DNA from 4 places in the Siminovitchia fortis genome. Region 2 is predicted to be linked to each of the others. Evidence: riboswitches for the same ligand, from Rfam matches in the RefSeq annotation. Region 2 holds a riboswitch; each other region holds the start of a gene.
The links. A riboswitch is a leader RNA that binds a small molecule or an ion and turns the genes downstream of it on or off. The one in region 2 is predicted to bind S-adenosylmethionine.
Positions count from the first base shown of each region.

Region 1: linked by a shared signal. The riboswitch ahead of FS666_RS02965 (5-methyltetrahydropteroyltriglutamate--homocysteine S-methyltransferase) and the one ahead of FS666_RS05300 (MetQ/NlpA family ABC transporter substrate-binding protein) in region 2 are both predicted to bind S-adenosylmethionine.
Region 3: linked by a shared signal. The riboswitch ahead of metK (methionine adenosyltransferase) and the one ahead of FS666_RS05300 (MetQ/NlpA family ABC transporter substrate-binding protein) in region 2 are both predicted to bind S-adenosylmethionine.
Region 4: linked by a shared signal. The riboswitch ahead of FS666_RS08605 (YezD family protein) and the one ahead of FS666_RS05300 (MetQ/NlpA family ABC transporter substrate-binding protein) in region 2 are both predicted to bind S-adenosylmethionine.

Region 1 is NZ_VEKZ01000005.1:11,207-19,193, forward strand. Features, by position in the region: gene FS666_RS02935 (DUF1646 family protein) at 50-1,069, shown strand; gene FS666_RS02940 (DUF1002 domain-containing protein) at 1,114-2,019, opposite strand; gene FS666_RS02945 (SepM family pheromone-processing serine protease) at 2,032-3,069, opposite strand; gene FS666_RS02950 (cobalamin-binding protein) at 3,548-4,330, opposite strand; gene FS666_RS02955 (nucleoside deaminase) at 4,349-4,807, opposite strand; gene FS666_RS02960 (phosphoribosylaminoimidazolesuccinocarboxamide synthase) at 4,872-5,558, opposite strand; SAM riboswitch class I at 5,760-5,851, shown strand; gene FS666_RS02965 (5-methyltetrahydropteroyltriglutamate--homocysteine S-methyltransferase) at 5,938-7,047, shown strand; gene cysI (assimilatory sulfite reductase (NADPH) hemoprotein subunit) at 7,213-7,987, opposite strand, start outside.
Region 2 is NZ_VEKZ01000010.1:6,325-14,311, reverse strand. Features, by position in the region: gene FS666_RS05320 (cysteine desulfurase-like protein) at 1-521, opposite strand, end outside; gene FS666_RS05315 (MetQ/NlpA family ABC transporter substrate-binding protein) at 659-1,495, opposite strand; gene FS666_RS05310 (methionine ABC transporter permease) at 1,552-2,223, opposite strand; gene FS666_RS05305 (methionine ABC transporter ATP-binding protein) at 2,198-3,235, opposite strand; gene FS666_RS05300 (MetQ/NlpA family ABC transporter substrate-binding protein) at 3,296-4,135, opposite strand; SAM riboswitch class I at 4,339-4,456, opposite strand; gene FS666_RS05295 (ArgE/DapE family deacylase) at 4,700-5,974, shown strand; gene FS666_RS05290 (ABC transporter permease) at 6,544-7,251, opposite strand; gene FS666_RS05285 (ABC transporter ATP-binding protein) at 7,248-7,987, opposite strand, start outside.
Region 3 is NZ_VEKZ01000045.1:760-8,746, forward strand. Features, by position in the region: gene FS666_RS13650 (NCS2 family permease) at 1-719, shown strand, start outside; gene FS666_RS13655 (aromatic ring-hydroxylating dioxygenase subunit alpha) at 1,052-2,053, opposite strand; gene pckA (phosphoenolpyruvate carboxykinase (ATP)) at 2,363-3,952, opposite strand; SAM riboswitch class I at 4,176-4,293, shown strand; gene metK (methionine adenosyltransferase) at 4,522-5,721, shown strand; gene asnB (asparagine synthase (glutamine-hydrolyzing)) at 6,146-7,987, shown strand, end outside.
Region 4 is NZ_VEKZ01000019.1:38,297-46,283, forward strand. Features, by position in the region: gene FS666_RS08580 (Uma2 family endonuclease) at 1-27, shown strand, start outside; gene ltaS (lipoteichoic acid synthase) at 577-2,520, shown strand; gene FS666_RS08590 (VOC family protein) at 2,658-3,071, shown strand; gene FS666_RS08595 (molybdopterin oxidoreductase family protein) at 3,125-5,206, opposite strand; gene FS666_RS08600 (DUF4870 domain-containing protein) at 5,475-5,861, shown strand; SAM riboswitch class I at 5,970-6,088, shown strand; gene FS666_RS08605 (YezD family protein) at 6,186-6,335, shown strand; gene msrA (peptide-methionine (S)-S-oxide reductase MsrA) at 6,515-7,054, shown strand; gene FS666_RS08615 (MetQ/NlpA family ABC transporter substrate-binding protein) at 7,072-7,902, shown strand; gene FS666_RS08620 (methionine ABC transporter ATP-binding protein) at 7,903-7,987, shown strand, end outside.

The DNA.
Region 1 (7,987 bases), on a different contig from region 2:
TCATATATAATAGAAAATATTGAAATTATATAGAAAAGGATATGGGGTTATGATTCTTGGTTTAACTATTATACTAATTCTAGTTTTATTCTTGCCGTTTACTGTAGGAATTGTAGAAAAGAATTTGGAAGCCTTTTTATTTGTTATGGGGATCCTGGCGGCTTGGACAAGCCACGTATTGACAGGAGAACTGTTTACAAAAGCATTGGTGGATCCAATACATATTACACTTGCTGTTCTGATTGCAGGTCTGCTGTTCAAATGGTTCCAGACATCAATTGAAAAAGGAATTCTGGGGATGAGCCGTGCTATCCCATCACGCTTGTTTATAGCTTTAGTTGTAATCGTTCTCGGTTTAATCTCAAGTGTCATTACTGCGATTATTGCGGCAATTGTCCTGGTTGTGATTGTAAGCGTATTGCGTCTTGAGCGCCAAGCCACAATCCGCCTTGTCATTCTCGCCTGCTTCTCTATCGGGCTTGGCGCAGCTTTGACACCGATCGGAGAACCATTGGCAACCATCGCCGTAAGCAAATTGAATGCCGACTTCTTCTATTTGCTTCGTCTGATCGGCCCGGATGTCATTTCAGCCGTCATTTTATTTGGTATTTTAGCGGCATTTATTGTCGACCCGACAAGGGGCGGCGCTGGAGAATCATCCAGTCTCGAAGCTGAAAGCTATCCAGAGATACTCATCCGTGCTTTTAAAGTTTATTTATTCGTCATGGGCCTTACACTGCTCGGAGCAGGTTTTGAACCATTTATCGAAAAATATCTGCTTGGGCTCAGCCCGCAGATCCTATATTGGATTAACATGATTTCCGCTATCCTGGATAACGCCACACTGGCTGCAGCAGAAATCAGTCCCCAAATGAGCGATCCGACCCTTGTATCCATTTTACTCGGACTCATGATCAGCGGCGGTATGCTCATTCCAGGAAATATCCCGAACATCATTGCGGCAGGCAAATTAAATATTACAAGCCGCGAATGGGCACGTTTCGGTGTTCCTGTAGGTTTGATCGCCATGGTCATTTACTTTATCGTTATTCTTATTTTTTACGTATGATAAAAAACTCCTGGAATTAATTTTCCAGGAGTTTTTTATTTCATTTATTTAAACAAATTGCGAATGGAATCAAACAATTTTTGGAAAAAGTTCGCTACGCTGTCCCAGAACCCTTCATCTCCTACAACCTTTTCCAGCTTCCCTTTGATATCCTTGGAAATGTCCTCGAGCTGCTTCTTCACTTGACCGAAATCAATGTCCAAAGAGCGCATTTTGTCAAAAAGGTCGATCAGCAGCTGGCGGTCCTGCTCGCTCAGTTCAATACTCATTTTGTTCAATTGCTCCTGAACGATTTGCTCCACCTCTTCCCTCGTTGCAGGATTTTGTTCTGCAATCATTTTTTTAATCTCAGTGAGCAACTCTGTTACCTTTTCATCGCTCAAGCCTTCTTTGTCCGCGAGTTCTGTTGCCAGTTCCAGCTCTTCATTGGCAACTTCCATGCGGTCTTTATCGAGGACTTCCCCTTTACTCTCATATGCCTTATAAATTCCGACCAAAGCGGAGTGGCCTGTCACTTTAACAGGTGACGCAACATCGACATTCGCATTTTCCACGCCTGCTGTCAGAAGAGCGTTGGCGTACATTTCAGTTGTGACCTCAGTGATGTTTTCAGGTGTAACAATTGTTACGACCAGTCCGTTCCCTTTCTCTTTTAATGTAATTTTAGCTGACGAAAACATTCTGGAGTTTGGATTCCCGTTGATCAAGCGGGCCAAATCCTTGGCAGTGACTGTAATTTCATCGACGTTTTGCGGATTATCCACTTTAAGAAGCCTTCTGACTTCTTCTTTCTGGTCGCCTGTAAGAGTTTCACCGTAAACAACGATCGGCACGCCTAATTTTTCATTAATGACATCATCGTTTTCTGCAGATGCCTTTCCATGTCCGTAAAAAATGAATCCGACACTTAGAATACCTGCCAAAAACAGCTTGCTTGCTTTTTTTATCATGTTGAATGCCTCCTATGACTTCGGAGGAAGCCTGTCTAAATAATTTACAGCTTCATCCAATGTTTTAACCGGTACTATTTTAACGTCATATCCATATTTTTCAACTTCGGCTTTTACTTCTTTTTCATTTGTATCGCCCGGAAGGACATCCATCGGGCAGAAGAATATGTCCATTCCGGCTTTATCAACAGCTGCAATCTTTTCGGCTATACCGCCGATTTGGCCTACATTTCCGGCCTTGTCGATCGTACCTGTCCCGGCGACCTTATATCCTTTGGTAATATCCTCCCCTGTCACCTGCCTGTAGATTTCCAGGGAAAACATCAGTCCTGCAGACGGTCCGCCTATTTCTCCTGCCTGAATATTGACCTTCCGGGCGGGTTTTACCTCTACATATTCCTCAAGGCCGACCCCGATGCCTGGCTGTGACTTTTTTCCCGGCAGCAGAACAAGCTCCACCTGCTTTTCTTTCTTTTTCCCATCCCGGGAAAAAACGACACTTACTTTTTCCCCAGCTTTTTTTCCCTTAAAATAGCCAAGCAGATCCTCGGTTGCTTTGATCGTTCTTCCGTCAACCTTTAAAATGAGGTCTCCCGCTTCAATAATTCCCTTTGCCTTTGAATTTTTACTGAAATTCCTTACAATCATCCCTTTCGGGACAACCTGCACCTCTTCTCCAGCCGCCTTTAATCCGGCCGTAATGGCGTTTTCCTGTGAGGATTTCATCAAATAGGCCAGCCAGCGGTTATACTCCTTCTCAGACATGTCCCCTTTCACAACGTGTGACCGCTGAATGTCTGTATGCGGCGCAAGAAGGCCGTATGCCAAATAATAAATATTGCTTGCCTTCACTGACAGGACAGTAGTCAAATATAGATGGCCCTGCCCTGCCTTTTCCCCCTCTTCAACCGTTACCTTTGAACTCAATTCCTCTACCGAACCGGGCTGAAATAAATAAAATGGTGTAGGAATAAACAATGTGACAGCGAATATAAAGCAAATAATGATAAGTATTCTTTTTTTTCTTGTCTTCTGCACATCATGTTTCATGGCTTATGTCTGGTTCCTTTCCTAAGTGGGCATCCATCCATTATTGATATTGTACTTTTGAAATGCCGTCATTGTCTATGTATTTAATGACTGTTATTAGAAAAGCGCAAGGCGCCCGCCTATCGGCGACAAGCACAAGGCGAATTGCGAGGAGGCAGCTCTACAGCCACCACAGCAATTTGACTTGTGACCTCGAGCCGATGGCGCCTGGAGCTAGACAAGACGCTTACTTTTCTAAAGAAAATTTTAGTCAAATTATATACTTTCCTATATCTTGAAAAAAGACGGCTCTCTTTGGGCAGTTTGGCATCCCTTTTGGGTTGCAGCCCATTATATTGTTTATTCCTGTATCAGCCTGTTCATTACGGCAGCCGGATATTCCTTGGAGGCTGTCGTTCATATTTTGCCCGTCCCGGGGATGGCCGTTGTCCTTCTTATTTGATTAAAATGGGTCAATCCCCACCTGTGGCAAAAGCTTCTACCGCAGAGGAGATTGACCCGACAATGTAGCAATAAGTTTATCCAAGCCTAATAACAATCTCGGCGACGGCCGGCAATAAAGGGAATCGCCAAGGACATGCACCTGATTGTTTTGAACTGCTTTGATCTTTTCCCAGCCTGGCCGTTTTTTCAATAATTCCGGCCTGACCTTTTCTTTTTCAATACCTACCCAGACCATGCATATATGGTCCGGGTTTCTTTCGGCTACGTCATCCCAATCCGTCTGAACGTTTGCCCGGGGCTCAGATTCAAAAATATTCCGGCCTCCCGCAAGTTTACTGATTTCCGTCAGCCAATTGGGCCCTCCCGGCGTGAAAACGGGTTTGGGCCACCATTCCCAATAGATCGTAAAATGTTCATTCCTGCCTTGGGCGACAATCTTTCTTTGCCGGATTTCTTCCCTGAAATGGGAAGCCCTCTCTTTCCCCAACTCAGGAAAACCGAGTGCTTCCCCAAGCGTTTCAATGTCGCAGGCAATCTCTTCCAAAGAATTAGGGTTGAGAATAATATGTGGGATATCCCGCCTGCTCAATTCATAAATGTTTTTCTCCATCCCCGGTACACTGAGAGAGGCAACGACGAGATCAGGCTGCATGGCCTCCACTTTATCCATGTCAACCGTAAGGTCCGGGCCTATCCTTGGCAATCCTTTAATACTTTCAGGCCAATTGGAATAATCATCTACGGCAACAAGCATGCCTTCCTTCCCCAAATAACCGATGACCTCCGTATTACTTGGACACAACGAAACAATCCGCATGCCTCTACTCCCTTCGGTCTACTTTCCTTCTTTTTCTGTCCAGTTTTCCAACGGGTTGGACATTCCCTGCGTCAAAGGCATATGTACCATATGTACATCCCGCTTTTCCCGGGGCAGTGCCAACTGATTATAAACATAGACTGATTTGCCAAGGCCGGCGGCTTTGGCGTCTTCGACAGTCCCGCAATAATAGACCTTTTCAATCCCTGAAAAATAAATAGCCGTCATGCACATGGGGCATGGCTCCCCGCTTGCATACATCGTATAGCCGCTTAAATCCAGTGTCTGCAGCTGCTCCTGGGCTTTCCGGATGGCAATGAGTTCAGCATGGCCGCTTATATCGTATTTCAGATGCAGTTCATTGATGCCCTCAGAAATGATTTCCCCGTCCTTTACAAGAACAGCCCCGAACGGCTGCCCGCCTTCCTTTACCGACTCATCGGCCAATTCCACAGCTCTTTTCATAAATTGATCCAACTGTTTCTCCTCCTTATATACGACATTATATTTGACATATTAATTTGGAAAAAATAAATCTAATTTATTCGCTGAGAATCAATTCCCCGAGCTTCAAAGGTTCAATGTATTCTCCGTTTTTGTATGCTCTCATGTTTCCTCCGGAAATTTCATCGATCAGAGTGATTTCCTTGTTGTCGCCCGCTCTGCCGAATTCCAGTTTTATATCGTATAGGTCGATCCCCTTTTCCAGAAGTTCGGCTTTGACAATCGCTCCGATTTCCCTTGTCAGTTCCTTCAGCCTTTTATATTCGTCATGGCTCAAAATGCCAAGCATCGCCAATGCATCTTCACTGATCGGCGGGTCCTGGCGGGCATCATCCTTCAAAGTCACTTCAACAAATCCGTCCAGCTCCTGCCCTTCTTCCGCATACATACCGTATCTGCGCAAGAAGCTTCCTACCGCGCGGTAACGGCAAATCACTTCCAAGCCATTGCCGAACATCTCCGCCGGCTTTACTGTCATAGTCGCGTCTTCTATATTAGCATTAACGAAATGGGTCGGAATTCCCTTCTTCTCTAAAAGTTCAAAGAAAAATTTAGTAAGGCGAAGCCCCGTCTTTCCTGCCCCTTCGATTGTCAAGCCGACTGTGTTGGCACCCGGGTCGAATACTCCATCCTCCCCGGTGACATCATCTTTGAATTTTAATAAATAGTTTCCATCTTCCAATTCAAATACGGTTTTCGTTTTGCCTTCATAAACCAATTTCATGCGGCTTTCCCCCATCCGTTAATTTCGTTATATTCATATCATATCACAATATATCGCGAATTCATTTACGGGATATGTTTCAGTTTCAATCATGAGGGCATTGGCGTTCCCATCTGGCTTTTTTCACAAAAGCTCTTGCACTTCTTCAGAGCTTGTAATAAAGTAGAAAATATCAGTTAATTAAACAACTTTATACAGATTTTCTTATCCAGAGAGACGGAGGGATTGGCCCGATGAAGTCTCAGCAACCAGCCTTTTTCAAGGAAATGGTGCTAATTCCAAATAGATAAGAAGTTTGTTTTCATTTATTGAGGACCTTCTTTTTATCCAAGAAGGTCCTCAATTTTTTTATATTACAAAAGAGAGAAGGTATTCAAAAATGACAACGACTTTAACAACCGCAGTACCGTTCAGAGCAGACCACGTAGGAAGCCTATTGCGTCCAGAAAGCCTTGTCCAAGCAAGAAAGGATTACAAGGAAGGCACAATCTCAGCTGAGCAATTGCGCGAAGTAGAAACCAAAGAAATCAAACGCATTGTCGATAAGCAAATCGATGCAGGCTTGGAACTTGTGACAGACGGCGAATTCCGCCGGACATGGTGGCATTTGGACTTCTTGGAGGAACTCAACGGCCTTGAAGGATACGTACCTGAATCGGGATATCAATTCCACAACAAGGAAACCGAGAGATACGGGGTCCGCAACACAGGTAAGATCTCCTTTAGTCCTGAACACTCATTTATCAAAGATTTTATCGAATTCAATGAAATCGTAGGTGGGCGCGCTGTTGCGAAACAAACGATCCCAAGTCCAAATCAGCTGTTCCATATAGGAATCCGCGATGAAGATATCTATCCCGATATCGAAGATTACGCAAACGATATTATTCAAGCATATAAGGAAACTATCAAAGCATTCTATAATGCGGGAGTGCGATACCTCCAGCTGGACGATGTTTATATCGCAGGCCTGTCTTCACCGGATCGAAAATTTGATGAGAATGGCTTCACAAGGGAAAAATACATCGATCTGGCTTTGCGCGTCATCAATGGCGTGCTCGAGGACAAACCGGAAGACTTATTCGTAACCACACACTTATGCCGCGGTAACTATCGGTCCAGCTGGATGTTTTCAGGAAGCTATGAGCTGATTGCGCCGACGCTGCTGGCCAAAGAGAAAGTGGACGGCTTCTTCCTTGAATATGATGATGAGCGCTCCGGAGACTTCAACCCGCTTCGCTACATCCCAAAAGACGGACCAAGAGTTGTTCTCGGCGTCGTCACTTCCAAATCCGGCGAATTGGAAGACAAGGAAGCGATCAAGGCACGAATACAAGAAGCTTCTAAATATGTTCCGCTTGAGCAAATCTGCCTGAGCCCGCAATGCGGCTTCGCTTCGACCCATCACGGAAATGAGCTGACTGAAGAACAGCAATGGGAAAAGTTGAAATTCATTGTTGAAATTGCTGAAGAAATTTGGGGAAAATAAGTCTGTATTCAATAGATCCCGAAAGAGCCGCCCTCTCCGGGATCTATTTCTCTTTAGTATAAACTGTCTTCCATTAGTACGAGTCCGGCTCCTTATCTGCCGAGCCCATGAACAACCACCTCCACTTTTCCTTTGTTTGTGTCAGGGACCATTTCATGATCTATATCAATCATGAAAATCCAATCCCGAATGGACCTCTTTTACATAACCTGTACGGATCACAAAATCTCCGAAATGTTCATTTTCCTGACGTTCCTTTGCGTAATGATGGATGATAGGCTTTAGCTCTTCCAAAATTTCTTTTTCACCTATATTTTCACGATAAAGCTTATTTAGCCGATTTCCGGAAAAACCTGCGCCCAGGTATAAGTTATATTTTCCTGGTGCTTTTCCAATGAATCCAATCTCTCCCAAGGCTGGCCGTGAACAGCCGTTGGGACATCCGGACATACGTACGACAATTTCTTCCTCTCTCAGACCTGCTTCATCTAAAATCCCCTCAATTTTATCAAGAAGTGATGGCAAGTAACGTTCCGATTCAGCCATGGCCAGCCCGCATGTCGGCAAGGAAACACAGGCCATGGAATTTCTACGCAATGCGGAATGCTGTTTGCCAGTTGTCAGTCCATACGCTTTTATCAATTGTTCCACTTGGGCTTTATTTTCTTCCGCGATATTACCAATGATCAAATTTTGGTTTGGAGTAAGTCTGAAGTCCCCTTGGTGAATTTTTGCAATTTCCAACAGTCCGGTCATCAGTTTATACTCTTCATGATCTTTGATTCTTCCGTTTTCAATGAACAAAGTAAAATGCCATTTATTGTTGATGCCCTTTACCCAGCCATACCGGTCGCCGTTATGTTCGAACTCAAATAGGCGGGCAGGCTGAAGCTCCCAGCCGAGACGATCATGAAGTTCATTGATCAGCCACTCTATGCCC
Region 2 (7,987 bases):
CCAAGGAATACTGCTTTTGTTTTGGGATGGATCATCGTTTCAATGACGGCCCGATCCAGCGTGAGAGAGTCCACATTCACCGGAATCCGTTGAATAGTCATGCCTTTATCTTCAGCAATCTGAACCCATGGGTCAACATTGGCTGAGTGATCCATTTCTGTGACGACAATCTCCTCTCCAGCCTTCCAGTCCCGTGCAATCATCCTGGAAATTGCGTAGGCGAGCGATGTCATGTTAGCTCCGAAAAAGACGCCATCTTCATATCCGTTAATAAGCACGGCAACTTCAGCTCTAGCCTGAGCAAGAATGGCTTCCGTCTCTTCGCTTGTGGGAAAAAGTCCATCCCGGTTTGCCATCCCGTTTTCGATATAGTCCATTATCCGCTTAATAGACGGCTTGCACATCTGTGTACCCCCGGGTCCATCAAAGTAGACTACTTGTTTGCCTTTAAAAGTTCGGTTCAATGCCGGAAATTGCTCGCGTATATTCGCTATGGCTACTTTGTTTTTGATATTTTGCACTGTGCTGCCTCCTTTTTCATCGCTTATAATAATATTAGCATGATTAAGTTGTATGTATTAGAAAAATTTGAATAATTCATCTTCAATTTTTGACAAATAAAAAAAGCCCAATGTTTCCATTGAGCTTTTCCCAATTGTTACCATCCAGGTATTACAGAACCTTTGTAAGTTTCCTCGATGAATTGCTTAATTTCATCTGATTGATATACGCTTAGAAATTTCTTGATCGCTTCATCGTCTTTGTTCTCTGCTCTGGCTGCTACAATATTCACCCAGGGAGAATCTTTATCTTCAATGAAGATAGCATCTTTAGTAGGGACGAGTCCACTTTCTATTGCATAGTTGGAGTTGATGGCTGCTGCATCCAATTCATCCAATTGGCGTGGAATTTGCGCTGCTTCCAGCTCAACAAACTCATAATCGTTTTTGTTCTCTTCAATATCTTTGACGGATGGAGTCTCACCGACACCTTCTTTCAGTTTGATCAAACCTGCTTTTTCGAATAAAAGAAGGGAGCGTCCGCCGTTGGTCGGGTCGTTCGGCAATCCGAGCTTTGCACCTTTTTTGAGATCCTTAATGTCTTTTATTTTGTTGGAATAGACACCCATCGGAGTTGTGATGGTATTTCCAACCGGGACAATATCATATCCGCGGTCTTTTTTCTGTTCGTTCAAATAAGGTTCGTGCTGGAATACATTCAGATCAAGATCCCCTTGTTCCAATGCTTCGTTCACGATTGGATAGTCAGAAAAAGTTTTAATGTCAATTTCCAGGTCTTGCTTTGCAGCGAGTTCTTTTACCTGCTCCATGATTTCCTCATGTTCACCGGCTGTAACACCTACAATGAGCTTTCCGTCGCTGAGCAGCCCTTCGGCTTTTTCACCTTTATCCGCTGATTCTTCTTTACTTCCGCCGCATGCTGCAAGAGCTGCAATCAATAAAACCAACACGCTGGATAATATCCATTTTTTCATGATGCAATTCCTCTTTTCTTATAGATATAATTAATATTTAAACACCCTATACACAACTAATCTTTTTTCAATCTGGCAGCTACCCGGTTGCCCAGTGACTGCAATCCTTGGACAAGGATGATCAGGAGGATGACTGTTACATACATGACATCGACTTCGTAACGGAGGTGGCCGTAGCGATAGGCAAGGTCCCCAAGGCCTCCGCCTCCGACAAGTCCTGCCATCGCTGTAGCGCCAATTAAGGAAATCGTTGCAATGGTCAGTCCAAGAATAATCGAGGAACGGGACTCCCTTACAAGAACGTGCCAAATGATATGTCTCGTTTTCATGCCCATCGCTTCATAGGCCTCAAGCACTCCACGATCTACTTCCAGAAGGGCTGTTTCCATCAGACGGGCAATGTATGGAGCCGTATAAATAACGAGAGGGACAATAACGCCCTTTACACCAATCGTTGTTCCGACAACAAACTTTGTGAATGGCAAAATAAAGAACAACAAGATGATGAACGGGACAGACCGTACAATATTTATAAATATATTCAATATACCAAAGACATATTTGTTGCTAAATGCCTTGCCTGGACGTGTAAGAACCAGCATGATCCCGAGTGGAAGACCGATTAAAATCGATATTCCGAGGGAGATTCCAACCATTTGGAAGGTTTGGATGATGGCTTCCCAAATATCAGTGCCCCAGTTATCAAGAAACTCGCTTATTTTTGTCACTTATATTCACACCTTCCACATGAACCTGGTCTTTTTCCAGGTACCGGACCGCTTTATGAATCTCGGCCGTATCTCCTTTTAAATGGACGACCAGCTGTCCGAAAGTTTCATCCTTTAAATGGGTAATGCTTCCTGACAAGATATTCGGATAAATATCAAATTTCTTTGTCACAGTCGCCAAAGCAGGTTCGCCGCTTGAATCCCCGAAGAAGGAAAGGGTGAACACCTGCCCGGTCTGGTTGAGTTTTTCCAGAAGATCATCCGGTATTTTATGAGTAAACAGGCTGCTTACAAATCGCTTCGTAGTTTGGTGCGACGGTGAGGTGAAAATGTCTTTTGTTGCTCCTTCTTCAATGACTTCACCATTTTCCATTACAGCTACGCGGTCACAGATGCGCTGAATGACGTTCATTTCGTGTGTGATGAGCAAAATGGTAATACCGAGATCTTTATTGATTTTCAAAAGCAGGTCGAGAATGGCTTCCGTCGTATCCGGGTCCAAAGCGCTGGTCGCTTCGTCGCTTAAAAGGATTTCGGGTTCAAAAGCAAGCGCGCGGGCGATAGCCACCCGCTGCTTTTGCCCGCCGGAAAGTTCGGAAGGATAGGCATGATATTTTTCATCAAGGCCGACTATTTTTAGGTACTTCACGACTCTTTCTTCCACTTCTTTTTTGCTAAATCCGGAAAGTTTCAGTGGAATGGAAATATTTTCATAAACAGTGGCCGTCTTTAAAAGGTTAAATCCCTGAAAAATCATTCCGATGTTGGTGCGGGCTTCGCGAAGCTTTTTGGTAGACAGTTTTGTTAAATCTGTCCCTTTTACAACTACGGAACCTGCGTCAGGTTTTTCCAATAAATTGACGCAGCGGATCAATGTACTTTTTCCAGCGCCGCTGTATCCGATGACTCCATATATTTCACCTTTTTTAACAGAAAGCGATACATTGTTCAATGCGTGAATCGGACCTTGTTTACCTTGAAATGTCTTAGAGATTCCCGCGAGTTCTATCATGTGTATTGCTCCTTCATGTTTATTTTCAAAAATCCGTGACGGCTGCCTGGTTCAGTTTTCTTACCAAGAGGGAATGACTGATCCTTCGAATGTTTCATCAATATATTGTTTCACTTCATCAGAACGGTAAACATCCCAAAACTTTTGAATCGCTTCGTCATCTTTTGATTCAGGCCTGGCCGCTGCAACATTCACCCATGGAGAGTCGCTTGATTCAATAAAGATGGAATCTTTGGCAGGCTTAAGTCCATGCTCAATCGCAAAGTTCGTATTGATGGCAGCTGCATCAAGCTCCTCCAATTGACGGGGAAGCTGGGAGGCTTCCAATTCTACTAACTCATAATCGTTTTCGTTTTCTTCAACATCCTTGACAGTCGGGGCAGTCCCTGAGCCTTCTTTCAATTTAATTAATCCGGCACTTTCAAACAAAACAAGGGCACGTCCTCCATTTGTAGGATCGTTAGGAAGTCCAATCTTCGCCCCTTTTGGCAGATCTTTAACGTCTTTCACTTTGGATGAGTAAATCCCCATTGGAAAAGTGAGTGCTTTACCTACTTCGACAAGATCCATGTCCCGGTCTTTATTAAACTGCTCCAAATAAGGAATCGTTTGGAATAAGTTGAGATCCAACTCTTTTTCATCTAAAGCGATATTCGGCATAATGTAATCCGTGAACACTTTGACTTCGATATCCAAATCTTGCTTGGCTGCAAGCTCTTTTACTTTTTCCAAAACTTGTTCGTGCGGGCCGGCTGTTACACCAACCGTCAGTTTGCCGTCGTCAAGAAGGCCTTCCGCTTTTTCGCCTTTACTGCCGGCTGCTTCTTTATTGCCACCGCCGCATGCTGCAAGAGCGGCGATTATTAAAATAATTAAACTGGATAATACCCACTTTTTCATGCTGCTTCCCCATTTCAATGTATATTTATCTTTTTAGTCGAGTTTACTGCTATTAATCATCTTCCTATTTTTATTGCCAATACAATTTCTATTTATCGTACCTCCGTGTTCCTCCCTTCAAGATTCCTTATGGAAATCCCTTGTGCATCAAAAAATGCCTCTCGCACAGAGAGGCATGGAAATACACGAAAGTATCACGCACTCTCTTATTTTTCAAAATACAAAGTATTTTGCAGGATTTAGCACCTGTTCCTGTTTTGGTAAAACAAGAATGGTTGCCGGGTTTCACAGGGCCAGTCCCTCCACCGCTCTCAATAAGAGATTTCCAAATGAAATTGTTAAGAATGATAATATACCTATCTAAAAGAAATGTCAATACTGTCTGTTCATTTTTCAGATCTATCTATGATCAAAGGCCCCTTGAAATTTTTTCATAGACCTTTCTTCCATACCGGAAAAACAAGAAAAATACTAACTATTTTTTGTATTATGATTTATAATATGTATGAATATATGTTTTTTTATTTTTATTATATATACTTTAATGCAGGGAGGAGCAGCAAAGTGTCAACTGATGCGAAGAAGAAGGTCCAAGACTATATTGAAGAAAATAAAGATGAACTTGTGGAAGCCATTGTGAAGGCGGTCCAAATTCCGAGCGTGATCGGCGACGAAAATGCTATGGCGGAATATATGAGGAAAAAGTATGAAGAAATCGGATTGAAAGTGGCCGAGGTTCATCCTGAGTATGAAAAGATCCAAAACCATCCTGCTTTTAGCAGCTCTGATTTGCCGTTTGAAGGCAGAAAGAACATTATCGGCATTTGGGAAGGCAATGACGATGCGCCTTCATTAACGTTAAATGGACATATGGATGTTGTTTCACCGGAACCGGTTGAAAATTGGACAAAAGATCCATGGGGCGGCGAGATTGTAGGCAATAAATTGTACGGGCGCGGCTCGGGAGATATGAAAGCCGGGCTTATGGCCAATTGGTTCGCTTTGAAAGCGCTGTTGGACCTGGGAATCAAGCCGAAAGGCAAAGTCCTGCTTCAAAGCGTGATCGAAGAGGAAGCAGGGGGGGCAGGCGGTACACTCTCCTGTTTGGAAGCCGGATATACAACCGACGGTTTTATTGCGACAGAGCCCCATGCTTTGAGATTGACTGTTGCTCATGCCGGGGTCATGTATTTCCGAGTAAGGGTGCTGGGCAAAACAGCTCATGCGGGCATGGCGCATTTGGGCGTGAATGCGATCAGTAAAATGTACAAGGTTTACAATGCACTTGAAGAGCTCGCTGAAAAGAGGGCTAAGGAGGTTTATTTTGAGCTGTTCCATAAAGGTTCCGGCCAATCTGTCCATATGAATCTTGGTACGTTAAAAGGGGGAGACTGGGCATCCAATGTTCCAGGTGAAGCAGTACTTGAATGCCGAATCGGTTTCATCCCATCTGAGACACGCGCCGAAATCAAGGAACTGATTGAAAAGACGGTTCAGGGAGCCGCAAAAGGCGACGAATGGCTCGAAGAGAATCCGCCTGAAGTGGAATGGTACGGCTGGACAACCGAGGCGTGGAATCAGGCCCCTGAAGATCCGTATGTCCAAGCTTTTAAAAAGACGGCGGAAGACGTATTGGGCAAAGAAGTGGAAATTGCCGGACGTGCTGCCGGGAATGATGCACGGTTTACCCAATACTATGGCAAGCCTGGACTTGTGTTTGGACCAAGGTGCTCGAACATGCACGGACCGGACGAATATGTTGAAATCGACAGTGTTATTGAGACAGCGAAGGTGTTTGCTGCACACATTATTGACTGGTGCGGAATTGAAGAAGAATGATTAATACGGAAAACCTCTGATTTTTTGTGTTATGCTCCCCTTTTGGTAGTCAGGTGAAAAGGACAACTTAAAGGGGGCAATTCACATTGTGGCCAGGGGTTTATTGAATTAGATTTTCGCTGAGAGTATTGCTTTGCTTAAAATATAAAGATTCTTGCCCAAGTTCGAGGATTGCAGCATCTTCGGTAAGGAATGCCGCGCATACCTGCCCAAATAGGAGGGATGGCGGCATCTTCGGTAAGGAATCCCGTGTATACTTGCCCAATTAGAAGGGATAGCGGCATCTACGGTAAGGGATCCCGTGTATACTTGCCCGATTAGGAGGGATGGCGGCATCTTCGGTAAGGAAAGCCGCACATACCTGCCCAAATAGGAGGGATAGCGCGATCTTTGGTAAGGAATGCTACACATTCCTTACCGTTGATTCCTTTCAACAGGAGGCCTTTAAAGAAGCTCACCTAGGTACTGATTTAAAGAAAAGTTTTAAAGGCGAAAACCACGGCTGCTCCGAATGCCATTGCGATCACAAGCTTTAATGCTTGTTTCATCTTGAATGCCTCCTCTGATTTTTAATCCACCATCCGCTTGCGAAAGACCACAACGGTCAGAGCGGAAATGACAATGGTCCAAATAACGATAATCACCAAGTTTAATAGAATATCTGTAAAGCCTGCTTTATTTTCCACGTTTTTCGCAATTTCAAGCAGTTGGACGTTTGGCAGGTATTCGGCTGCTTTTAAAATGGGATATTTTTCCGCCAATGCGTTGATAAATGTTCCGAATGAAAAAACGAGCATGAATGGAAGAATCAGGACGGAAGCCTCCATAACCGATTTTGCATACAGGCCTAATAATGTCCCCAAGCCCAGATAAAAAAGCGATGACAGAATGATTGCGACAGCCACAATTCCAATATTCTTAGGGCTATAATCTAATAAGAAAGCACTTAATGCGATGACAAAAATAGTAAAAAGGAAAGATAATAAGCTTTTTCCGCATAGAATCTCTGCGGTGGTTGCCGGTGACAGCATCAATCCCCTCAATGTGTTCTTCTCTTTTTCCTCGGCAATCAGGCAGCATTGAACAAAGGCTGCAACCATGACGAGTACCAAGTTAAAAACCATGTAATGTGTTTCAATGGAATCGACACCCATACGGCCATAAAAAGCGGCCAGAATCGGCGGCAAAAATATGACGCAGGATACAGCCAAATTCCGTGAAAAATCCTTGTAATCCTTTATTAAAATTGCATTCACACGTCTCCAAGAAAATGTCATGCCAATTTCCTCCCTGTCACTTGTATGAAAATATCTCCTAACGTTGGTTCATTCGAATGAATTCTTGCCACTTGATCTGTTTTCATCAATTCAAATAGCTGCTGTGCGCCCTCTGCACCTATCGGAACGACAATCTTCTGATCATTTGCCATCTCGACTGTTACTGTTTCATCAGCGTATTTCCTTTTCAGATTATCCGGCGTATCCAACAGCTGGATTTTCCCCTTGTTTAAAAATGCAACACGGTCGCAAAGGGTGTCCGCTTCATACATATCGTGCGTTGTTAAAAAAATGGTTGTTCCTTTGGCGTTCAGCGCCCGCAGTCCCTCATATATATGAAGCGTATTTGTAGGATCCAGAGCCGAAGTAGGCTCATCCAGAAAAAGCAGCTCCGGTTCATGGAGCAGTGTACGTGCCAAAATAACCCGTTGTTTCATTCCTTTGGACAGTGCAGAAGTTTTTTTGTTTTTCTCTTTTGTAAGATTAACGATTGCTAAAGATTCCTCTATCCTTGAACGGGGAACATCATATAAATCGCAATAAAGCTTCAAGTTATCGTTAATGGATAATCTTTCATATAAACCGCTGTTGTCGGTCAATACGCCAAATCGCTTCCTGTAGTCCGGCTGTTTTAATTTGGAGACAGGTTCGCCGAAAACCGCCGCAGAACCGGTTGTAGGGTTCATTTGACCCGTTAAGATTTTAATTGTTGTAGTTTTACCGGATCCGCTCGGGC
Region 3 (7,987 bases), on a different contig from region 2:
CATTATTTTTAGGAATGGCCGCCACCGGGCTCATCGCCTATTTTACTGGGCAGCTGGAATTCACAGGATGGGTATCCGCTCCGCCGACACCTGTTTTCTTCGATTTGGATATAGTTGGCGTCTTCAAGCAAGGAATTTATTCGGTATTATTCGCGTTCCTGTTGGTAACCATCTTTGAGACGACGGGGACAATCATAGGGGTTGCGGAACAAGGCGGCTTCATGAAAAACGGGCACTTGCCAAGGGCTAAGCCGGCTTTGTTTGCAGATGCGGCCGCAACAATGGTAGGGTCAACATTCGGGACAAGCCCTTCAAGCGCCTATATCGAATCTTCAGCCGGAGTGGCTGCGGGCGGAAGAACAGGACTGACGACTGTTGTTGTGGCAGGATTTTTTGCCGTATCCATCTTCTTCACTCCGATCATCGGGGCTATTGCCAATGTGGCGGCAATTACAGCACCTGTCTTGATCATCGTCGGCTGTTTAATGATGGACGGGCTGGCACATATTAAATGGAAAAAGTTCGATGAAGCTTTTCCGGCTTTTGCAGTCATCATGGCCATGCCATTGACATCAAGCATAGCAACGGGGATTGCTATCGGCTTTATTACTTATCCATTATTAAAATTAGCTACCGGAAAAGGGAAAGAAATTCATTGGATCATCTACTTATTCGCTGTGATTTTTATTTTACAGATGTTGTATTTTCCGGCCAATTAACAAAACCGTCAAGGAGCAGCTTTCGTTGCTTTCTTGACGGTTTTTTCTTTTAAAGGGCGAATAAATTTAAATGTATGTAAGGTGACGGGCAGCTTAGCTTACCGTACATTCAGTTTTTCCGCTGCTTCGGTAGGTGAACAGGCGCTTAGCCTCCTGATTAATCTTTTTTCCTCTGGCTCGGTAGGTAAACGCGCTTGGCCCCCTGAGTATTTCCTTTTTCCGCTGCATCGGGAGTTTTCAGCATTAGATGTCCCAGCTCACTTTATGAAGGTTCAGGCAGCAAGGTACCCAACCGAGTATCAGTGTTCATTGCTCGATCACAATTCCAACCGTTATTCCACACCCAATTTCACACCAAGCTTTTTCAAATACTGCCGATAGGCGATGCTCATGCGGTCGCATACTAGCGACAATTCGACTTGTAAATCAAGTGGCAGCTCTTCCGGCTTTTGGTTTTCGATGATTGGCTTGTCCTCTTCAAAGATTTCATCTTGGAAGGAAACGATCTGTTCATCCGTCAATCCCGTATCATAATTAAATGATTCGATAGCGTATGCGACGGAAGTCTCCTCATCGACGGGCCTGATGGTAAATGTAATGGACATAATTGAGTCATCTTCAGGATCTCTTTTGGAAAATTTCACCGTACAAGGGCGAAGGATTTCATACGTATAATACATAACCTTCGCTTTGCCGGTCCCATCCGCGTCAGGCTGGTAGACAGGGATTTCATCTGAATAGATCCGTCCATCTTTTTCGTGGACTTTATAGTCTTTGATTTCGCGGTGTTCTTCAGATCCTAGGGAGCCTTCGTGAACAACGGCAAGATGGCCGACATCAAGGAAGTTTTCCGCAACGCGCGGCGGCTTCGCTTTTGCTTCTTGTGGTCCCCAAATGACATGATGGAAAGAGTCGTCTTCCGATTCGGAATGGCGGAACATCTCCGGCTCGTTTCCTGCAAAATTGACCCAGATTAGCCCGTACTTTTCTGTACAGCTGTATTTGAAGGCTTTTGCCTGTGTTGGAATTTTCCGGCCTTCCGGCAACTGCGGGATGTGGACGCAAGCGCCGGTTTCATCGTATTCCCAGCCGTGGTAAGGGCAGACGATGCAATCATTCTTCACTTCTCCCAAAGATAAGGCCGCACCGCGGTGGCAGCACAGATCCTTGAAAGCATGCACGCCTTTGCTGTTCCTAAAAATAACCAATCTTTCACCCATCAATTTAATTTGGATGGGCTGCTCTTTCACATCAACGGAACGGCAAGCAACAAGCCAGTCCTCCAAAAGAACTTGATCATCCAGTAAGTTGCTTCGATTTAAAGTAGTTGCCATTTAATCCCCTCCACTTTGATTGCTCTATTATGTAATAATCACTTTCTGTATCAAATGAACTTAACATGAACATCATTCCGCGGTCATTGGGCCGCGTAGCCAATGCCCGGTTTCGATGAACCAGCCCTTGGTAGGGCATTAGATACCGGGCCTGAATGTTAAGTTTTAAAGCTCATTTAATATTTATTATAACTTTTCCAGTGGTTTGTGACTCCTGAAATTGTGTTAAAAGTATTACCAATCCGACATAAAAAAACCGCACCTTTTATTGTAGGCACAATTGAAGGTGCAGTTGACTTTTATTTTATTTTATTTCACAGCCGGCCCACCCAGTTCAGCGATGGATTTGTCGACATGGTCAAACTTTTTGAAGTTATCTTTGAATTTTCCTGCAAGTTCTTTTGCTTTTGCTCTGTATGCATCTTTGTCGTCCCATGTTTTGATCGGCTGCAATACTTCGTCAGGTACACCTGGTACGTGAAGCGGAATGGAAAGGCCGAATACTTCATCTTTCGCTGTTTCCACGTTATCAAGCTCGCCGTTTAAAGCAGCCTGAACCATGGCACGAGTGTAAGCAAGATTCATTCTCTTGCCTACGCCGTATGAGCCCCCGGTCCAGCCAGTGTTGACGAGGAAAACTTGAACGCCGTGCTCATCGATTTTCTTACCGAGCATTTCTGCATAACGTGCTGCAGGAAGAGGCAGGAACGGTGCACCGAAGCATGTGGAGAATGTTGCTTCAGGTGAAGTGACTCCGCGCTCTGTTCCGGCAAGCTTGGATGTGAAACCGCTAAGGAAGTGGTACATTGCCTGCTCTTTTGTCAGCTTGCTGATTGGAGGCAATACTCCGAATGCGTCAGCTGTCAAGAATACGATGACAGATGGATGTCCCGCAATGCTTGGTTCCACGATATTGTCGATGGCTTGGATTGGGTATGCAGCCCTTGTATTTTCAGTCAGTGATGTGTCATCATAAAGAGGCTCGCGTGATTCCGGATCGACAATGACATTTTCCAAAACAGAGCCGAATGTGATGGCATTATAGATTTGCGGTTCTTTTTCGTAAGATAATCCTGCTGTTTTTGCATAGCATCCGCCTTCGACGTTAAAAACGCCGTTTGGAGACCAGCCGTGCTCGTCATCGCCGATCAAGCGGCGGTTCGGATCGGCTGAAAGGGTTGTTTTACCTGTTCCGGACAGTCCGAAGAAGAGGGCGACATCGCCTTCAGCGCCAACGTTCGCGGAGCAGTGCATGGATAAAATATCCGCCTCCGGAAGTTCGTAGTTCATGACGGAGAAAATGGATTTTTTCATTTCGCCTGCATATTCTGTACCGCCGATCAATACGATACGGCGCTCGAATGAGACGATGATGAATGTTTCTGATTTTGTACCGTCAACTGCAGGATCTGCTTTAAACCCGGGTGCAGAGATGACAGTGAATTTCGATTCATGGTCAGCCAATTCTTCGCCGGTAGGGCGGATGAACAATTGGTGGGCAAACAAGTTGTGCCAGGCATATTCGTTGATGACCTGAATCGGCAGGCGGTATTTTTCATCAGCACCTGCAAATCCTTTAAATACGAAGATTTCTTCCCTTTCCTGTAAGTAGGAAACAACTTTTGAATACAGTTTTTCAAATACCTCAGATGAAATCGGCTGGTTCACAGAACCCCAATCGATCTTGTCTGTGACAGACGGTTCATCAACGATGAATTTGTCTTCAGGGGAGCGGCCTGTATATTTACCAGTTTCGGCACGAACGGCACCAGAAGTTGTCAGAACCCCTTCTTTACGGCTCAGGACCTTCTCGACAAGCTGTGGTACTGATAACTGCGTATGAACGTTCTGTCCGTTCAATAATTGCGCTAATTCGCTTTTGATGCCTACTGAACTCATATGTTTACCCTTCCTTTGTTTAAATATTTAACTTTACGTTTACTTGAGAAATAGTATAACACATTTAATTGATTAGTCTATACTAATTTTGCATTATTTCTTGAACAGGATTTGACTAAATGGATTTTATTTTTGAAGGGAATGGTAAAAATAAGCCTATTTCTTAACTTTCCCGGTTGACATTGATTTATGATGTAAGTTATGATTTTGAGTTGAACGGATACTCTTATCCTGAGATGGCGGAGGAAACAGGTCCTTTGAAGCCCGGCAACCTGCCGTCCTGCTTTGCAGACGGAAAGGTGCTTACCTGTAGCAAGGCGAAAAGCCTTGGGCGATAAGAGTGAAAGGCTCGGAACACATCAACTAAACCTTTCCTCAACTTCATGTCAGGAAAGGTTTTTTATTTTAATCAAATGTGCTTCTATAAAAAGGACAGAGTACCGTTGAATGTATAAAATTATTTTATCACTGTAAAAGAGGTTGTTCAAAAAATCCAAATGATGAGCGGCGAATCTCTTTGTTGGCTTGTTTGGCAGCTTTTTGAACACGCACCAAAAGGAGGAGCTTTGATGTCTAAAATTCGGCATTTATTTACCTCAGAGTCTGTTACAGAAGGACATCCGGATAAGATTTGTGATCAAATATCTGATGCGATATTGGATGCGATTCTTAAAGAAGATCCCAATGCCCGGGTTGCCTGTGAAACATCCGTGACTACAGGGCTGGTGCTCGTTGCCGGAGAAATTACGACGACGACTTACGTGGATATTCCGAAGATTGTCCGTGACACAATTAAAGAAATCGGTTATACACGTGCGAAATATGGATTTGATGCTGAAACGTGTGCGGTCATCACATCCATCGACGAGCAGTCTCCTGATATAGCAGCAGGAGTGAACACGGCTCTTGAAGCAAGAGAGGGGAATATGAGCGAAGAGGAAATCGAGGCGATCGGTGCAGGGGACCAGGGCCTCATGTTCGGTTTTGCGTGCAATGAGACCGAGGAGCTTATGCCGCTGCCTATTTCACTTTCTCATAAACTTTCAAGAAGGCTGGCCCATGTGCGGAAAGAATCCATTCTTTCTTATTTAAGGCCTGATGGAAAAACCCAAGTCACTATTGAATATGACGAAAATAACCAACCGGTGCGAATTGATACGATCGTTTTGTCCACTCAGCATCACCCTGAAGTCGAACTTGAGCAGATCAAAGCGGATATTAAGGAACATGTCATCAAACCTGTCGTGCCTGCGGAACTGCTTGATGATGAAACGAAATACTTCATTAATCCGACCGGACGCTTTGTAATCGGCGGCCCGCAAAGTGATGCGGGGCTGACAGGAAGAAAAATTATTGTTGATACGTATGGCGGATATGCCCGCCATGGCGGAGGAGCTTTCTCAGGAAAGGACCCCACTAAAGTTGACCGCTCTGCTGCCTATGCTGCTCGCTACGTTGCCAAAAACATTGTAGCAGCAGGACTTGCCGATAAATGCGAAGTGCAGCTTGCCTATGCGATCGGTGTTGCGCAGCCTGTTTCCATTTCGGTCGACACTTTTGGTACAGGAAAAGTTTCGGAAGAAAAGCTTGTGAAGGCCATCAGGGAAAACTTCGACCTTCGTCCGGCCGGCATCATCCTCATGCTCGATCTGCGCAGGCCGATTTACCGCCAGACAGCGGCATATGGCCATTTTGGCCGTACGGATATTGATCTGCCATGGGAAAGAACGGACAAAGCGGAGGCGCTGATCCGCTCTACATCAATTTAAAGAAAAAGGCGAAGGTGCGATCGGCATCTTCGCTTTTTGAATGGAAGGCTTGCAATTCTTGGGTACCCCTATTTTTGCAGTAAAGACCTGCAATGCCTCCCGAGTATCAGGTTTGATCGCATGTTCGGTAGTCATAGCCCCGGAATGCCTTCCGAGTATCAGGTTTGATCGCATGTTCGGTAGGCATAGACCCGCAATACCTCCCGAGTATCGGGTTTGACCGCATGTTCGGTAGTCATAGACCCGGAATGCCTTCCGAAAATCCGCTAATCAGACATCTTCCACTTTTCTAATCAGAGTTCGCTTACGTTTTTCTAAATTTATCGCAATAAAACTGCCAAAGTGAGGCAAATAATGATAATATAAAAAAGGTGTGCAGATTATACTCACAACGCTTGAATCTTATTAAGTAGGTGACACTTACATGTGCGGTTTTATCGGGTGCATGCATCATCATGCAAGAGAAGAAGCAAAGACTGACCAAAAGTTTCAGCAAATGAACAATATTATCACTCACCGCGGACCTGATGATGAAGGATATTTTCAGGATGAATATGTCCAGTTCGGCTTCCGCAGGCTGAGCATCATCGATATTGAGAGCGGAAGCCAGCCGCTTTCTTATGAAAACGAGCGCTATTGGATTATTTTTAATGGAGAAGTATATAACTTTGTCGAGCTTCGTGAAGAGCTGGCAAAAAAAGGATACACATTTGAAACAGACTCAGATACTGAAGTCATTATCGCTTTGTTCAGTGATTTAAAAGAAAAAGCCGTGGAAAAACTACGCGGCATGTTTGCCTTTTTGATTTGGGATAAGGAAGAACAGGAATTGTTCGGAGCAAGGGATCCGTTTGGAATCAAGCCTTTCTTTTATATAGAGGAAGAAGACCGTTCGTTTTTTGCATCAGAAAAGAAAAGCATCCTGCTTGCCATGGATAAAAAAGAACTGAATACCGAAGCTCTTCAGCAATATATGACCTATCAGTTTGTTCCGGAGCCGGAAACGATGACCCGCCATATTAAGAAGCTTGAGCCCGGCCATTATTTTACGAAAAAACCGGGCGAATCCATGAACATTAACCGCTACTGGAGAGCAAACTTTAAGCCGGTCCAGCATAAGCCCGAAGAAGATTTCATCAAGGAAATCAGGGATGTTTTGTTTGACTCGGTCAATATCCATATGCGCAGTGATGTGCCGGTCGGTTCATTCCTTTCCGGCGGAATCGATTCTTCCATCATCGTTTCAATTGCTAAACAGTTCCATCCGAACATTAAAACATTCTCGGTCGGGTTTGAACGCGACGGCTTCAGCGAAATTGATGTAGCAAAAGAGACAGCTGACAGGCTTGGCGTTGAAAATATCAGCTATGTGATCAGCCCGGAGGAATACATGCAAGAGCTGCCTAAAATTATGTGGCATGCGGATGATCCTCTCGCTGATCCTGCCTGCGTACCGCTCTATTTTGTTGCAAGAGAAGCAAGGAAGCATGTAACGGTCGTTCTTTCAGGAGAAGGAGCAGATGAGCTTTTTGGCGGATATAATATTTACAGGGAGCCGCAATCTCTTGAAATGTTCGATAAAATTCCGGAAGTGGGCAAGGCTCTTTTGAGGTCGCTCGCCAAAACATTGCCTGAAGGCGTTAAAGGAAAAAGCTTTATTGAGCGCGGTGTAACACCGATGGAAGAGCGCTATATCGGAAACGCAAAAATGTTTTTGGAAGACGAGAAAAAAGAATTGTTAAATCATTTCCATCCTGATATCAGCTATCTTGATGTGACAAAGCCGCTTTATGCAGAATCGGCAGGATATGCCCCTGTTGAACGGATGCAGTTTATCGATATCCACACTTGGATGAGAGGCGATATTTTACTGAAAGCGGACCGGATGACGATGGCTCACTCACTCGAACTCAGGGTGCCATTCCTTGATATAAAGGTATTCGAATTGGCTTCCACAATTCCAACGAGCCTCAAAACCGCAAACGGAACAACAAAATATGTTTTGAGAAAAGCGGCGGAAGGAATTGTCCCGGACCATGTGTTGAACCGCAAGAAGCTCGGCTTCCCGGTGCCGATCCGTCACTGGCTGAAGGATGAAATGTATGACTGGGCGAAGGATATCATTAAAAACAGCGAAACGGACCATTTGATCAACAAACAGTATGTTTTGAAACTGTTGGAAGATCATTGCCAGGGGAAAATGGATTACAGCCGCAAAATTTGGACGGTGCTTGTATTCATGGTCTGGCATGCGGTATTTATAGAG
Region 4 (7,987 bases), on a different contig from region 2:
GATATTTTTAAAATTGAAAAAGCGTAAGGGAGCTCCTTTCGCTTTTCTTGTTGTTTAGCGTATTATAAAGCGCTTAAGTTGTTGATAACTCATTATCTTTTTGTGCTACGTCCGGCTCCAGCGCCTATCGACTAGCAGACTTCACGCTTCTTCCTACGATAAGTCAACATCGCTCCGCTGCGCTGCGCGTGTTTCCTTTATCTCGTCAGAAGCGCTCCAGTCTGTACGTCGATAATCAGGCGCTTGCGCCTTTGTTTCAATTTGAAAAAAATTCGACAATCGCTTTATATGGTCCAAGCATTGATGATTGGGGGTTTAATTGGCGGCCGCATCCCAGCTTCCGCGTTCTTTCTTCACATTTCCACAATTTTATTTTACATGGGAACGTTTCCATTTCACCTTTTGGGTTTACTGTTAGGCAAACATGTGGTTTAATAATTAAGTATCAATTTTCATTAACGAGTTTCATATAAAGTAAAGTGAACCAGTTAACAACTCCAAGGCAGAATGTTCGATATCTCTGTTTTGGGTTATTTTTTGTAAATTGACAGCCCTAGAATATTTGAGGTGAGAATGATGAAGAAATTCTTGAGTACAAAAACGGGCTTTTTTACAGTGATGGTACTTTTCTTCTGGATTAAAACGTATATTATCTATCAAACTGAATTTAACCTTGGAGTCAAAAATGGAATCCAGCATTTCCTGCTGTTCTTTAACCCGCTGAATTCCGCACTGATTTTTCTTGGCTTGGCCTTGTTTGCAAAAGGAAAACGGATGGGCGTATGGTTGATTTCGATATATACTGCGCTAAGTTTCCTATTATATGCCAATGTAGTTTTCTACCGCTTTAACAGTGACTTTATAACGATTCCGACCTTGACCCAGACAAGCAATTTTGGAAGTCTCGGAGGAAGCATTGCTAATCTGGTAGCATGGCACGATATTTTTTATGCGTTGGATATTATCATCATGATCGTCTTTTTTGTAAAAGCAAAAGGAAATTGGTCACAAGATCGCATCAAACTTCGCAAGCCTTTGATGGTTTTGACATCAGGCGTTATATTGTTTGTTGTGAACCTTGGAATTGCCGAAATTGACCGTCCGCAGTTATTGCAGCGGACTTTTGACCGAAATTATATTGTCAAATATCTTGGAGCCTACAACTTTACCATTTATGATGCTGTCCAAAGCTTTAAATCTTCGAAACAGCGGGTAATGGCATCAAGTGATGATGTGACGGAAGTTGAAAATTACACGAAGAGCAAGTATGCCCAGCCAAATCCCGAATACTTCGGCAAAGCGAAAGGGAAAAATATCATTAAAATACATTTGGAGTCTTTCCAAACGTTCTTAATAGATTATAAGCTTCACGGGGAAGAGGTCACTCCTTTTCTGAATTCTTTGGTGCGCGATCCTGACTATACGTATTTTGATAACTTTTTCCATCAAACCGAGCAGGGTAAAACAGCTGATGCGGAATTGATTATGGACAATTCATTATATGGATTGCCGCAAGGATCCGCGTTTGTCATGAAAGGGAATAATACGTACCAGGCATTGCCTGCGATTTTGCATCAGCATGGATATACAAGCGCGGTGCTGCATGGCGATTATAAATCATTCTGGAACCGTGATGAAATTTATAAAGAGTTTGGCGTAGACGAATTCTTCGACGCCAGCTATTATAATATGTCCGAAGAAAATGTCATCGGCTACGGCTTGAAAGATAAACCGTTCTTTGAAGAGTCCATCCCGATGCTGAAATCTTTGAAACAGCCGTTTTATGCCCATCTCATTTCGGTGACCCATCACCATCCATATTTGATTGATGATGAGGATGCAACCATTGCACCTGCCGAAACGGGTGATGCATCAGTGGACAGATATTTCCAGACAGCCCGCTACCTGGATGAAGCTTTGGAACAGTTCATAAACGATTTGAAGGCAGAAGGTTTATATGATGATTCTGTCATCTTGATTTATGGCGATCACTACGGAATTTCTGATAACCACAACCGGGCAATGAAGGAACTGGTCGGAGAGGAAATCACTCCGTTAAAACATGCTGAATTGCAGCGTGTACCATTGATGATCAGAGTGCCTGGTGTAAAAGGCCAAGGCGTGAACCATGAGTACGCAGGACAAGTCGACGTCATGCCGACATTGCTGCACTTGCAAGGCATCAAAGCACAGGATTATATCCAAATGGGTACTGACCTTTTTTCAAAAGATCATAAAGCGTATGTACCGTTTAGAAACGGCGACTTCATGACTGAGAAGTTCAGCAAAATCGATGGTGTATATTACGACAACTCGACGAAAGAAAAGATCGAAGAACCAACGAAAGAAATGCTGGAAGTCAATGAGTCCGTCATCCGTGACCTTCAGTTATCCGATAAGGTGATGTACGGAGACTTATTGAGGTTCTATACACCTAACAAAGACTGGACCCCTGTAGACCCGAAACAATATACGTACGGAAAACAGGAACAGGAAAGGCTTCATGAGAAAGGGAAATAAATAAGTGCTGAAATCCAGGCGAAAGGAAACAAATTGTTTTCTTTCGCTTTTTTGTGTCCGTTTTGGACAGGTTCTTTTTTGTGCAATGGAGATGAATTGTTTATAATTTGAATAACAAATGAAAAGGAGTGGTTCACGTGGCTGTTGATGTTTATCTTATGTTTAATGGAAATTGCAGGGATGCTGTGGAATTTTATGCTGAGGCATTTCAAACCGAAACACCGCATATTATGACATTCGGAGACGCTCCATCGAATCCGGAGCACCCTGTTCCCGAAGAAGCCAAAGACAGAGTTATTCATGCACGCTTGAACATTGAAGGGAGCAATGTAATGTTTTCGGATACTTTCCCGGGGAATGAGGTAGAAAATGGGAGCAATATCACACTTGCTTTTGTCAGTAAGAATATGGATGATGTAAAGTCCGCTTTTCATAAACTGAGTGAAGGCGGGACTGTAGAATTGGAGCTTCAGGAAACGTTCTTCAGCAAATGCTACGGTAAACTGACGGACAAGTTCGGCATTGGCTGGCAGTTCAGCCACGAAGAATAGGGCAGTGAAAAAGCGGAGACCCATGAGGTTACATAAGTCTCCGCTTAACCATTTTATTTGATTGTAGCAGTTTCCTTCCCGGCTTCCAAAGAAGTTTTCTTTGCCAGCTCCACATTTACCCTTCCTGAGAAAAATACTGCTCCGCCTCCCATATCTGCCACCCTGTCAGGGGTAAGTGAATTGACGAGGTGCTTGTTTCCAAATTGATCGGACCAGAGCCCTTGGCTGACAACAACACCCGGCAGGACATGCTCTCCGACAGAAGCGGCCATTTCACATTCGCCCCGGCCGTTCCATATGCGGACGGACGAGCCGTTTTCGATTCCGAGTTTTTCAGCATCCAATCGGTTCATGAACAATTGGGGAGCCTTTTCGAGCTTTGCATGCTTTTCGTTATTTGAAAATGTCGAGTTCAAAAAGTTATGGTTCGGCCCAGGGACAAACAAAAATGGGCAATCATTATCTTCTACAAGCGGTATGTGTGTTGGAAGGGCCGGGTATCCGGCCAGTTCCATTTGCTTCGAATATAATTCAATTTTTCCGCTTGGTGTGTTTAAATTTTTCCAGTAGCCGTCTTTATTCTTTGCCTTAACAAATCGCTCTTTCTTCAATTGGTCAAGATCGGTATCAGGGAAGTGTGGGTTTGCCACATCACTTATAGCCTGCTCGATCAGTTCTTCATCGCTAACCTTAAGTTCAGGATCCTCAAAACCCATTGCCTCCGCAAGCAGCCTGAAAACATCGGAATTTGACTTGCTTTCCCCATAGGGAGGAATGACCGGCTCCTGCAAGTGGAGATATTGATGCCAATAAGATGTATAAAAATCAGTATTTTCATAGGATGAAGTTGCCGGCAATACAATATCCGCATATTTTGCGGTTTCTGTCAGAAACAGGTCGTGTACAACTGTAAAAAGATCTTCCCGTACCAGGCCTTTGCGAACTTTTCCGGCATTTGGAGCAACGACGGCAGGGTTGCTGCAATATACGAAGAGCGAACGGATCGGCTGCTCCGATTCGTGCAGGGCTTCAGCCAATTGAATCATATTGATGGTCCGAGCCTGTTTTTTTCGAAGTTCGGGCCGTTGCAGCGCCCTTGTATTAAAGGCCAAATATCCGCTGTTTGATTTGACGGCACCGCCGCCTTTTAGCGGCCATTGCCCTGTAAGGGCAGGGAGGCAGGAGATGGTCCGGACAATCATTCCGCCGTTGTCATGATGCTGCAGCCCGTTCCCAATCCGGATCATGGAAGGGGAAATTTCGCCATACATGCGTGCGAGTTTATAAATATCATCAACGGGTACTCCAGTAATTTCCGACACTGTTTTTGGGTCATAAGATTTCACATGATTTTCAAGTTCCTCATAACCGACTGTATATTCCTTTAAAAATTCACGGTCCACCAAGTTTTCTTCAAATAAAATATGCATAATTCCGAGTGCAAGAGCGCTGTCTGTTCCCGGAAGGATTGGAATGAACCAATCCGCCATGCGCCCGGTCTGATTTTTATGAACATCAATGACAACGAGCTTTGCTCCTGTTTTCCGAGCTTTTTGGGCAATCATTACCTGGTGCATGTTTGTGCTGGCTGCATTGATTCCCCAGAAAATGAAAAGCTTTGTTTCCGTCATATCCTCAGGGTCGGTACCAAAGCCGCCGCCCATTGTGTAGTTGTAACCGACGCTTCCTGCCGAAGAGCAGATCGTCTGCTCAAGCTGGCTGGCGCCGAGGCGGTTGAAGAAACGCCTGTCCATACCTTCTGATTGGATCCTGCCCATGTTCCCATAAAAGCTGTATGGAAGAATGGACTCTGCCCCTTCTGCGGAAATCAATTGTTTCCAGCGGCCTGCAATCGTTTCAATCGCTTCGTCCCAGCTGATTGGTTCGAATTTGCCTTCCCCTTTGGGGCCTACTCGTTTTAACGGTGTCTTCAAACGGCTTGAATCATACAGGCGTTCAGCCATATTCCGAACCTTGTTGCAAATGCTCCCTTTTGTCACAGGGTGATCCGGATCTCCGTCGATTTTTACAATTTTTCCGTCCTTTTTATGGACAAGCAGCCCGCACTGATCGGGACAGTCCAAAGAACATACGGAAGGGACCACACCGTCTTTTATATTGATCCATGACTCCATTTTCCAGCAACCCCTTGCAATAAAAATAATTTCATAGATTATAACATAATCAATCGTTCTCCGTCTTTGTTTATGGAAAATTATTGAGACAATTGCCCCTTTTTATGAAAGCTTTCTTTTTGATTCTTATTTCAATGGTTTTTGTCAGCCACCTGCCATTTTTCGCAAAGGGGGAAGCAATTAGAAATTTAAGTCTGACTTTTCTTAGTTTTCGATCGTCCGATTTGTTATACTCAAAGCAAATGAAGCTATGAAAGGAGGAAGGAATTTGGACGATAAACATGAAATCGAATCCAGTGGAAACGAAGTGCCGCCAAAATCATCCACTGGCCTGGATGAGAATATTGCAGGGCTGCTATGCTACCTCGGAACGTTTGTCACAGGCATCATTTTCTTTGTATTGGAAAAGAAAAGTCCTTTTGTAAAATTCCATGCAATGCAGTCAATTGTCCTTTTTGTCTCGCTGTGGATTCTTGGTTTGGGAGTCGGCTATGTTCCGTTTGTCGGCTGGCTATTGAAGTCGCTTATTTCTTTGACAACATTCATCTTGTGGATTGTGCTTATGATCAAAGCTTATCAGCGGGAACGGATAAAGCTTCCGGTTGTGGGGGATATTACGGAGAATCTGATAGGAAATTTTGACGATCATCCCTGATGGATGCATGACCAATGTCCTGATTTGAGAAATCACCAAAATACGGTTGACAATTCATTCCATTCCGAATAGAATAGATTTTACATTTACAAATTCATATTTTCATAACTCTTATGCAGAGAGGTGGAGGGACTGGCCCAGTGAAGCCTCGGCAACCATTGAATATTTTTTCATATTCAAACGGTGCCAATTCCAGCAGATTTTTTTACAAATCTGATATATAAGAGGCAAAGCTTGATTTATATTCTTAAAAAGCGGAGACCTCTTATTGTTAAGGGGTCTTTTTCTTGTATATCGGAACTACTTTCAAAGGAGATGAGGGGAATGGGTGTCAAGGAAAAAGTGGACAATGAGAAGCTGAAAGTGATTGTGGAAGCACTGAGCAATTTGCGTTTCGGTGAATTGCAGATTACAGTGCATGAAGGGAAGATCGTTCAGATCAATCGGATTGAAAAACAGCGGTTTCCGGCATGAGACATAAGAAAAGTCAACACGGTCCTTTAGCGCTGGATGCCATACGTCACTTAAAAAAATCTTATATACGGAAGCTGACCGGACAACCGGAGGCCTCTTGATTTCAACGCAACTTTGCTAGTTGGTTCAGGCATTTATGCGTTGATCAAGGGGCCTTTTTTATTGGAGGAGAAGTGAACATGTCAAAACTTGAATGTGCGACATTTGCGGGAGGCTGCTTCTGGTGCATGATCGAACCATTTGACTCACAGCCTGGAATTGAGCAAGTCATTTCCGGCTATACCGGCGGGACGATTGTGAACCCGACGTACGAAGAGGTTTGCACCGGAACAACCGGCCACGTGGAAGCAGTACAAATTTTGTTTGATTCCCGATTATTTCCATATGAAAAGTTATTAGATTTATATTGGCAGCAGATTGATCCTACAGATGCCGGAGGCCAATTCAGAAGCAGGGGACCTTCCTATCAAACTGCCATTTTTTATCATACGGAAAAACAAAGACACCTTGCGGAAGAGTCAAAAAGGAGGTTGGAAGCAAGCGGGAAATTCAATCGTCCGATTGTCACTAAGATTCTGCCCGCGGCTCCATTCTTCCCAGCGGAAGAGGAGCATCAGAATTATTACAAGAAAAATCCGGATGCTTATGCAGCCTTTAAAGAAGAATCGGGGAGAGCACCTTTCATCCGAAAATATTGGAAAGAAAAAACACATCGTTAAAAAGGGAGAATGAAGACATGAAGAAAACATTGCTATATATCACTTTAATTCTTAGCTTATTCGTTTTGGGGGCCTGCGGAGGCACTTCGTCGGCAAGTGGGGAAAAGAAAGAAATTACAATTGGTGCAACAGCGGGACCATACAGTGACCAGTTAAAAGAAGGGGTCATTCCCATCCTTGAAAAAGAGGGCTACAAAGTGAAAATCGTCGAGTTCAACGATTACATTCAACCAAACATTGCTCTAAACGAAGGCGAAATTGATGCCAACCTATTCCAAAATAGAAATTACCTGAAGCAGTTCAATAAAGACCACGATATGGACTTAGTGGCCCCATATGCAGTGCCAACTGCACCAATTGGTCTTTATTCTGAAAAGCATACATCCCTGGATGATATCAAAGAAGGTACGACAATTGCTACGCCGAATGATCCGACCAACCTGGCAAGATCGCTTAACATGCTTGAGGATTTTGGGCTGATTAAAATAAATGAAGATGCCGAGCCAACAACGGTCTCAGAGAAAGATATTATCGATAATAAGCTTAATTTAAAAATCAAACCGGTTGATCCGGCACAAACGCCGCGTTCATTGGGAGATACCGACTTTGCCTTCATTAACGGAAACTATGCACTGGCTTCGGGGTTGAAATTGGATGAAGCCGTAGAAATTGAAAAAACACCTGAGAGCTATTTAATTTATGTAACGTTGAGAAAAGAAGATGTAGATAAACCATTCGCAAAAGCCTTAGAAAAGGCCTATAGGTCCGACGAATTTTTGGACTACACGAACAAGAATGCTAAAGGGTATGTGAAACCTCCATATCAATTGGGGAAGGAGGGCAAATAAATGATCGACATTCAGCATGTCACAAAGCGGTACGAAGATGTGACAGCGGTGGATGATGTGAACTTCACCATCTGCCAAGGAGAGA